Regions from separate parts of the Serratia sp. A07 genome, predicted to be linked through region 2. Evidence: predicted binding sites of a transcription regulator. Region 2 holds the regulator's gene; each other region holds the start of a gene.

Region 1 (2,203 bases), on a different contig from region 2:
CCTGTGCAGCGAAGGCGAGCAGAAAGTGGTGGGGCTGGAGATCAACGCCAACCACCTGCGCGCGGTGTTCGATGGCCAGGTGCGCGGGGTGTGTCGCGCACTGCACGTCGGCCGTCGCCATCAGGTGTGGCAAATCGAGATCTTCGACGCGCGCGATCGGCTGTGCTGCACCTCGCGTCTGACCACGGCGGTCATCGACTGATTCCCGCCGGTTTCCGCAGGCGTTCGGCCTGCGGAGCCTTTCGCCTTACAGCTGAAACGGCACGCGTTTGACGAAGTCCTTTTGAAACGCGTTCGCCTTCTCCCAGGTGCCTTCCATTGCATATTTTTGGCAGATCAGCGTCAGCGTGTGGCGGGCGAAGTGGTAGCTTTGCACCCGAAACAGCTGGCAGCGCTGTGGGTTGTTGATCTCGACGATCAGCCGGTTGTGCAGTTTGCTGAGCGCGTGCAGGTAGCTGTCGTCGTCGCCGTTCTCCAGGCACAGATTGGCCATGGTGAGGCTGACGCTGTTGTACCGCTTCAGATGGTCGATATTGCATTCCGGGCGCCGCAGCGCCGCTTCGGCCATATAAAAGTCCACCGTGGCGTCGCGCACGCTGAATTTGTATTCATCAATCTTGCCCAGCAACCATGCGTTGATCGAAAGAGTCATTGGCTTCGCGCTCAAATTCAAATTGAATGATAATCATTATCATATAAACTGCCGCGTTGCCGATCAATCCCGGCGCGGCGTTTTTTTATTGCTCAGGAGGGTAAAAGACCGCCGCCGACCCAACTTAATCCTGAGCGACTAAACTTTAACCTGAGGGCCGCGCGCTTGCGCCGCGCCACGAAATGCCGATAAACGCACATTTACGACAGACAGAATGCAGAAATAGGTATTTTCTATGAATGTTTAGATCGGCAACGCACCGCAGCGCTGTAACGCTGACGGGCCACCGGGGAGTGCGGTACGGTGATGCAGGATAGATAACGAATTCATAGGGATAGCATGCACACCTTGCCGCCTGACGCCGCAAGCCGCCACGGGTGTCCCGTTGGCTTGCCGCGCGCCGCAGCGAAAAACCGCGCTCGCGGCGGATACCCCCGCAAAACAAACGGTTGAAGTGATAATCGTTATCACTAACATATAAGCAACCCAGATTGGCTGTGGCCAAACACGAGTGTGAGGTAGACCCTATGCAAACGGAAAATGTCGGCACTTTTTCTCTGGATGAAAATGTCTGGCAAGGCATTTCGCTCAGCGACAGCGCCGTACGACAAATAACGAAACTGATGCAGCAGGATCCGCAGGTGAAAGGGCTGCAGCTAGGGGTGAAACAATCCGGCTGCGCCGGCTTTGCCTATGTGCTGGATCTGACCCGCGAACCCGCCGATGACGATCTGCTGTTTGAGCGCGACGGCGCCAAACTCTATGTGCCGCTGAAGGCTATGCCGTTCATCGACGGCACCACGGTAGATTATGTCCGCGAAGGGCTGAATCAGATATTCAAATTCAACAACCCTAAAGCTCAGCATGCCTGCGGGTGCGGCGAGAGCTTTGGCGTTTGAGCGATGCAATCAACATGACACGAAGCAATGTAGAAATGCCTAATGAAGTGCAGGCTTGGGTCAGCGAAGGTCGCTACAAAGAAGGTTTCTTCACCCAGCTGGCAACCGATGAGTTGGCCAAAGGCATCAACGAAGAGGTGGTGCGCGCCATCTCGGCCAAGCGCAACGAACCCGAGTGGATGCTGGAATTCCGCCTTGAGGCCTACCGCGCCTGGCTGCAGATGGAAGAGCCGCACTGGCTGAAGGCCAATTACGATCGCCTGAACTACCAGGACTACAGTTACTATTCGGCGCCGTCCTGCGGCAGCTGCGACGATGCCTGCGGTTCGCAACCCGGCGCCGAGCAGCAACCGGGCGCGGCGACGGAAAAAGATTACCTGACCAGCGAAGTGGAGCTGGCGTTCAATCAGCTCGGCGTGCCGGTGCGCGAGGGCAGCGAGGTGGCGGTGGACGCCATCTTCGACTCGGTCTCGGTCGCTACCACTTACCGTGAAAAACTGGCGGAGAGCGGGGTGATCTTCTGCTCGTTCGGCGAAGCGATCCAGGAATACCCGGATCTGGTGCGTCAGTACCTGGGCCGCGTGGTGCCCTCCAACGATAACTTCTTCGCTGCGCTGAACGCCGCGGTGGCCTCCGACGGCACCTTCGTCTA
Region 2 (2,203 bases):
AAGAGACTGCGCCTGTCGGCGCCCGCCCCGGAGGCGAAAGGCTCTTGCCATGGCATCATTTTAATCGGCGTCAGCGGCGGCAGTGCCGGCGTCGAGTAATGCAATTACTTGAATTTAAAGGTTATACGCGATATGGCTACTGTAGGCATTTTCTTTGGCAGCGACACTGGCAATACCGAAAACATTGCCAAAATGATCCAGAAAATTCTCCAGAAACAGTTTGGCGACGACGTCTCTGAAGTGCATGACATCGCTAAAAGCAGCAAAGAAGACCTGGAAGGGTTCGATATCCTGCTGCTGGGTATCCCGACCTGGTACTACGGTGAAGCGCAGTGTGACTGGGATGATTTCTTCCCAACGCTGGAAGAAGTCGACTTCAACGGCAAACTGGTGGCGCTGTTCGGCTGCGGCGACCAGGAAGACTACGCGGAATACTTCTGTGACGCGATGGGTACCATCCGCGACATCATCGAACCGCGTGGCGCGGCCATCGTGGGCCACTGGCCGACCAAAGGCTACCACTTCGAGGCCTCCAAAGGCCTGGCGGACGACGATCACTTCATCGGTCTGGCGATCGACGAAGACCGCCAGCCTGAACTGACCAACGAGCGCGTGGACGCCTGGGTCAAACAAATCGTCGAAGAGCTGAGCCTGGCCGATATCGTCGGCTAAGCCCCGGCACTGGCGAAAGGTTGAACAAAGGCCCTGTAAAGTGCATAGTGTGCCCACAGGGCCGTCATCGGCAGCAGGGATTGCTGCGATAGAAGCTACAGATTTGTAACTTCCCACCCCGTCACGGTAGACTGAGATATCGGTTTATCCCATCCATCAAGGCGTTGCATGCAAAACATGCAATAGTGCAATTATATCTTTGTTAACAACCGGCGGTTTCCATTTAGTACAACCGGTTCTATAATGAGACGCATTAACTCTTTGTGCCGACCGATGCCACAGGCGAGTACGCCTCAACTTGATTAGCATAGTAACAGGACTGAATTCGCATGACCGACAACAACATCGCATTGAAGAAGGCCGGCTTAAAAGTCACGCTTCCGCGACTCAAAATCCTGGAAGTACTGCAAAATCCGGAATGCCATCACGTCAGTGCGGAAGATTTGTACAAAAAACTGATTGATATGGGCGAAGAGATCGGGCTGGCAACGGTTTATCGCGTACTGAACCAGTTTGACGATGCGGGCATTGTGACACGTCACAATTTCGAAGGCGGCAAGTCCGTGTTCGAGCTGACCCAACAGCATCACCACGATCACCTGATTTGCCTGGACTGCGGCAAAGTGATCGAATTCAGCGACGAATCCATCGAAGTGCGGCAGCGTGACATCGCCAAGCAGCACGGCATCAAGCTCACCAACCACAGCCTGTACCTGTACGGCCACTGTGAAACCGGTGACTGTCGCGAAGACGAAACGCTGCACGACAAGAAATAAGCCTGACCGGCTATGAAAAACCGCCTCACACCGAGGCGGTTTTTTTATGCCTGCCGTGCAAAGGGCAAAAAAATCCCCGGACAAGCCGGGGGAAAATCATGTCATGAAATATCACAATTGCAGCGGCACTGCTACTCCACGTACTACTCTCACTACAACGTCCGCCCTACGCCGACACGCGCGGGCGAACGCATTCCCCCTTCGTTATACGGCCGCCGCCAGGGCAGCAGGCCGTTGCACCGGGCTTAGACCTTCTCGGCGCGGCTGTAGCGCTTGCCGTCCGGGCTAACCGAACGCACCTGCACCTCACCGGACACCGCAGGCTTGGCCTTGGCGTCATAGCGCTGCCACTGCTTGCCGCCGTCGGTGGAGTACTCGATGCCCAATCCCGGCAGCGCGATATTCGCCTCCAGCTTGCCGCCCGCTACGCGTGCGCCCGGCACCGGCAGACGGTAAGCGACGCCACCTTTGTCCAGCTTGGCCAGTTCACGCTGCCCCAGGATATTGGCGAAGCGCAGCCAGTCTTTCTCCAGCGTCTTGGTATCGACAAAGTGGGTTTCCCCGCCTTTGTATTCGCGGCCGGCGCGGTAGTCCTGCTCCCAACCGGCGCGGTGCCAGGCGCGTTCAGCCACCGACAGCGCGCGTGGGAAAATCATGTATTCCATCTGCGGATCGGTGCGCTGGGTTTCGCTCCACAGCTGAGCGGACAGCCCGTAGGCGCCCGGCCACGGCTTATCGCTCTTGGCGTTGAAGTG
Region 3 (2,203 bases), on a different contig from region 2:
TCCAGCATCTCGGTCAGGCGGTTGGGCATCGCCTGCTGCGAGTTGCTGACCGCGTCGCACAGGGCGGCGATAGACTGGTAGCGCGCGTCGGCGATCACCAGCGCCGGGTCTTCTTGCTGCTGCTGTTGCAACGCCTGGGTGGCTGCAGGCAGCAGTGCGACGGCGGGGCCGGCCAGCCGGTGGCTGTAGATGTCGCCTTCCAGCATCTGCAGCGCCAGCCAGCGGCGCTGTACTGCCGGCAGCGTTTGCGGCATGGCGTCGCTCAGCGTGGCGACCTCTTTCAGCAACAGCGGCGGATAGTTCACCAGCGCCTGCTGTTCGTTGATATGGTGATTGTCGATCATCTGTTTCAGCACGCCGATGCCGTCGGCGCGGGTGGAGACCATCGGCACCACCGGGCAGCCGAGGCGCGCCGACAGCGCGGCGACGTCGATATCGATATGCTGGCTTGTGGCGATGTCGAGCATGTTCAGCGCCACGATGCAGGGAATGCCCAGCTCCAGCAGCTGCAGCGTCAGATAGAGGTTGCGCTCCAGGTTGGAGGCGTCGACCACGTTGATCAGCAGATCGGCGTCGCCGCTCAAAATGTAGTGGCAGGCGATCTGCTCATCGAGCGAGGTTTGCTCTGAAATGGTGGTCAGGGAATAGGTGCCCGGCAAATCGACCAGCCGCACGTCGGACTGCGGGGTCGTGAAATGGCCTTCTTTGCGTTCGACCGTCACGCCCGCCCAGTTGCCGACCCGTTGGCGTGCGCCGGTCAGCTGGTTGAACAGCGTGGTTTTGCCGGAGTTCGGGTTACCGATTAAGCCGATGGTGAGTTTTTTCATAGTTCAGCGTGTCGTCTTCAAGGAGAACAGCGCCGGCGCAAGGGCGCGTCGGCAAACGGAGGGCGTGCCGGCTCAGGACTGGCCGTCGAGCTGCAGCAGCGCCAGATCCTTCCTGCGCAGCACCAGGCTGACGCGGCGAGTTTTAATTTCTATCGGATCGCCCAGCGGCGCGACGCGCACCACGTCGAACGAAGAGCCGGGCAGCATGCCGAGCGATAACAATTTCTGGCGGTAGGCCGGCGCAATTTCACCGGAAAAGCCGACAATCTTATACGTGCGTTTAGGTTGAAGCTGCATGTGATTAACCTTCCGGGTGCCGATGAACATCGGGCTGATGATAATTGGACGTTGCCGGCGAAAATGCCACGCCGTCGGCGGTATTCATCCATAAGGTCATGCAATAAAGTGAGCGCAAATAATAGTAATTATCATTATCGCGTTCAATACAAAAAGTAAGGGTATTGTAACCAATTATTATGGCGACGACAGTTTTTGATGGCGTTGCCTGGATTAATGACGTTTTACCACCGCTGGCGAGCGGGAACAAATGAGAATGACGAGTTAAATCAGTTACGTATTTGTAGCCGAGTTTTCTCGTTTGCAAACTTCGAGGGTTTTTTCCCTTTATTTATTTCCGCCGAAAGGCAATTCAATAACATTATTCCGGCGTAATGCGAGCGGTAACCATTTGTGTTTCGTTCACAATTCGCGAGATGAAACAGGCGTGTTAACGAAGTTGTTAATAAATGGCTGCGGAGAGGATTTTTATTGCCTGAATAATGGGAGGACGGTCACGCAGGAACGGGGCGTAAAAAGATGACGGTTTATTGAGACGGGTCAAAAAATGCCGCAGGTTTTATTCATCAGAAAGGGCGGAGCAGGCTCCGCCCTGTCGGTTCCGACTTAGCGTTTCTTACCGAACGCCGCCGCCAGCGCGTCGCCCATGGCGCTGTTGCCGGCCGGCGCCGCGTTGCGCGGTTTGGCCTTGTTGCCGCCCGCCGAACGGCTGGCGTTGTCGCGTGCCTGCGCTGGCGCGTTGCCGCCGCGGCGCGGTGAACCTTCGCCCGGCTGTTCATCCAGGCGCATGCTCAGCGCGATGCGTTTACGCTGCAGATCGACTTCCATCACCTTCACTTTGACGATGTCGCCGGCCTTCACCACGGTGTGCGGATCTTCAACGAACTTGTCCGCCAGCGAGGAGATGTGCACCAGGCCGTCCTGATGCACGCCGATATCCACGAAGGCACCGAAGTTGGTGACGTTGGTGACCGATCCTTCCAGGATCATGCCCACCTGCAGATCGTTGAGGGTTTCCACCCCTTCGGCAAAGGTCGCGGTTTTGAACTCAGGGCGCGGATCGCGGCCCGGTTTCTCCA
Region 4 (2,203 bases), on a different contig from region 2:
CGGGCAGAAACCGTCCGCCCCCGCTGCCGACAGCAGTTGGCCGCGCACCATCGACAGCGCCAAAGGGAAGTTCACGCTGGAAAAACCGCCGCTGCGCATCGTGTCCACCAGCGTCACCATCACCGGCACGCTGCTGGCGATCGACGCCCCGGTGGTCGCCAGCGCCGCCACCAGCCCAAATCCCCTGGTGGCCGATAAACAAGGCTTCTTTACCCAATGGAGCGAAGTGGCCAAACAGCGCCACGTCGAACGGCTGTATCAGGTGGAGCCCAATGCCGAAGCCGTCGCCGCCGCCGCGCCGGATTTGATCGTCGTCGCCGCAACCGGCGGGGATTCCGCGCTGAAGCTGTACGATCAGCTGTCCGCCATTGCGCCGACGTTAGTACTCGATTATGGCGACAAAAGCTGGCAACAGCTGGCCAGCGAGCTCGGTGAGATCACCGGTCACGAAGCCGGCGCCAAACTGGCGGAAGATCGTTTCGAACAGCGCGTGGAGCAAGTGAAGCAGGCGATCGCGCTGCCGCCGCAGCCGACCACCCCGCTGGTGTATGCCGACAACGGCCGCGAGGCCATGCTGTGGACGCCGGGGTCAGCCCAGGGCAAACTGCTGACCCAGCTCGGCTTCCAACTGGCCACCCCGCCGGAAAGCGCCAAAGGCAATGCCAGCATGGGTAAACGCCATGACATCATCCAGATCTCCGGCGAAAAAATGGCCGAGGGCCTGAACGGCAAGACGCTGATCCTGTTCGCCACCAACGAGCGTAAAGTGCAAGAGGTGCTGACCAACCCGTTCCTCAAACATCTGGAGCCGGTGGAACAGCGGCACGTCTACGCCGTCGGCAACGACACTTTCCGTCTCGATTACTACAGCGCCACCAACATGCTGAACCAAATCGAACGGCTGTTCAAAAAGCCCTGAACCACGCCGTCGGTGGGTCAGCCTCCTGCCGACGTTTGCCATAAACAGGGCAAACGTTCACATTCAATCAATTGAAATATCAATAGTTATTAACATCGTCAACGCACCTGCGCCACCAACCGGCGGGTGCATGCGGGCGTAAACTCGTGCTACTATTAGCGCCCGCATGAACGCAAATAACAATGAGAATAAAAATCATACAGGAGTTACCGGTGTGAACGTACCCACTCCGACTGAGCGGACGCTTTCGTCCGCACCGCACGCAGCTTACGCCAGTGGCTTCAAACGCATCGCCGGGTTCGGTATCGGCTTGGCGCTGTTGCTGCTGTGCATCATTGCCAGCCTGATGCTGGGTTCCAAAGCCATCCCCTTCCATACCGTCTGGCTCAGCCTGCAGGGCGCCGCGAGCGGTTCCGACAGCACCATCATTCTCAACGCCCGGGTACCGCGCACGCTGGCGGGCATCTTGGCCGGCATGGCGCTCGGCGCCGCCGGCGCGCTGATTCAGGCGTTGACGCGCAACCCGCTGGCCGATCCCGGCGTGCTCGGCATCAACGCCGGCGCCAGCTTCGCCGTGGTCATCGGCATCATGTTTTTCGGCGCGGCCACCACCGAAAGCTATATGGCCTACGCCTTCGTCGGCGCCGCCCTCACCACTCTGCTGGTCTACCTGATCGGCACGCTGGCGGGCGGGCGCATCAACCCGGTGCGGCTGACGCTGGCCGGCGTGGCGATCGGCGCGGTGTTGCTCGGCATCACCACCGGGCTGTCGCTGATCGATCCGCAAACCTTCGACCAACTGCGCTTCTGGCAGGCCGGCACGCTGGATATCCGCACGCTGTCCACGCTGCCGGTTACCGCCCCCGCCATTTTGCTCGGCTGCCTGCTGACGCTGCTCATCGCCCGGCCGCTGAATACCATCGGCATGGGGGAAGACCTGGCTATCGCGCTCGGCGCGCGCGTGGTGCTGACTCAGGTCGTCGCGGTGATCGCCATCACGCTGCTGTGCGGTGCGGCGACCGCCACCGTCGGCCCAATCAGTTTCATCGGCCTGATGGTGCCGCATATCGCCCGCTGGTGGGTCGGCCCCGACCAGCGCTGGATCCTGCCCTACTCCATGCTGCTGGCGCCGATTTTACTGCTGTGCGCCGACGTGGTCGGCCGTTTGCTGGCGGCCGGTGAGCTGCGGGTTTCCATCGTGGCGGCCTTCATCGGCGCGCCGGTGCTGATCTGGCTGGTGCGCCGCAAGAAAACGCTGGGGGGTCTGTGATGAGTCTGCCCCAC

The links. Region 2 encodes Fur, which represses iron uptake genes when iron is present. Its sites were predicted from a motif close to ATAATAATGAGAACNACTATCAA; they were not measured.
Region 1: a site for Fur is predicted at 1,107-1,129, ahead of sufA (Fe-S cluster assembly scaffold SufA). Genes of this name have one in related genera too.
Region 3: a site for Fur is predicted at 1,243-1,265, ahead of feoA (ferrous iron transporter A). Genes of this name have one in related genera too.
Region 4: a site for Fur is predicted at 1,096-1,118, ahead of fepD (Fe(3+)-siderophore ABC transporter permease). Genes of this name have one in related genera too.

What each region holds. Positions count from the first base shown of each region.
Region 1 covers NZ_JBZXDO010000006.1:161,579-163,781, reverse strand. Annotated here, with positions in the region: gene menI (1,4-dihydroxy-2-naphthoyl-CoA hydrolase) at 1-202, shown strand, start outside; gene AC4PR2_RS09145 (hypothetical protein) at 248-652, opposite strand; gene sufA (Fe-S cluster assembly scaffold SufA) at 1,180-1,551, shown strand; gene sufB (Fe-S cluster assembly protein SufB) at 1,566-2,203, shown strand, end outside.
Region 2 covers NZ_JBZXDO010000003.1:333,534-335,736, reverse strand. Annotated here, with positions in the region: gene fldA (flavodoxin FldA) at 133-672, shown strand; gene fur (ferric iron uptake transcriptional regulator) at 1,002-1,448, shown strand; gene AC4PR2_RS05315 (beta-N-acetylhexosaminidase) at 1,694-2,203, opposite strand, start outside.
Region 3 covers NZ_JBZXDO010000007.1:72,974-75,176, reverse strand. Annotated here, with positions in the region: gene feoB (Fe(2+) transporter permease subunit FeoB) at 1-827, opposite strand, end outside; gene feoA (ferrous iron transporter A) at 900-1,124, opposite strand; gene AC4PR2_RS09945 (Tex family protein) at 1,731-2,203, opposite strand, start outside.
Region 4 covers NZ_JBZXDO010000043.1:570-2,772, forward strand. Annotated here, with positions in the region: gene fepB (Fe2+-enterobactin ABC transporter substrate-binding protein) at 1-919, shown strand, start outside; gene fepD (Fe(3+)-siderophore ABC transporter permease) at 1,134-2,189, shown strand; gene fepG (iron-enterobactin ABC transporter permease) at 2,189-2,203, shown strand, end outside.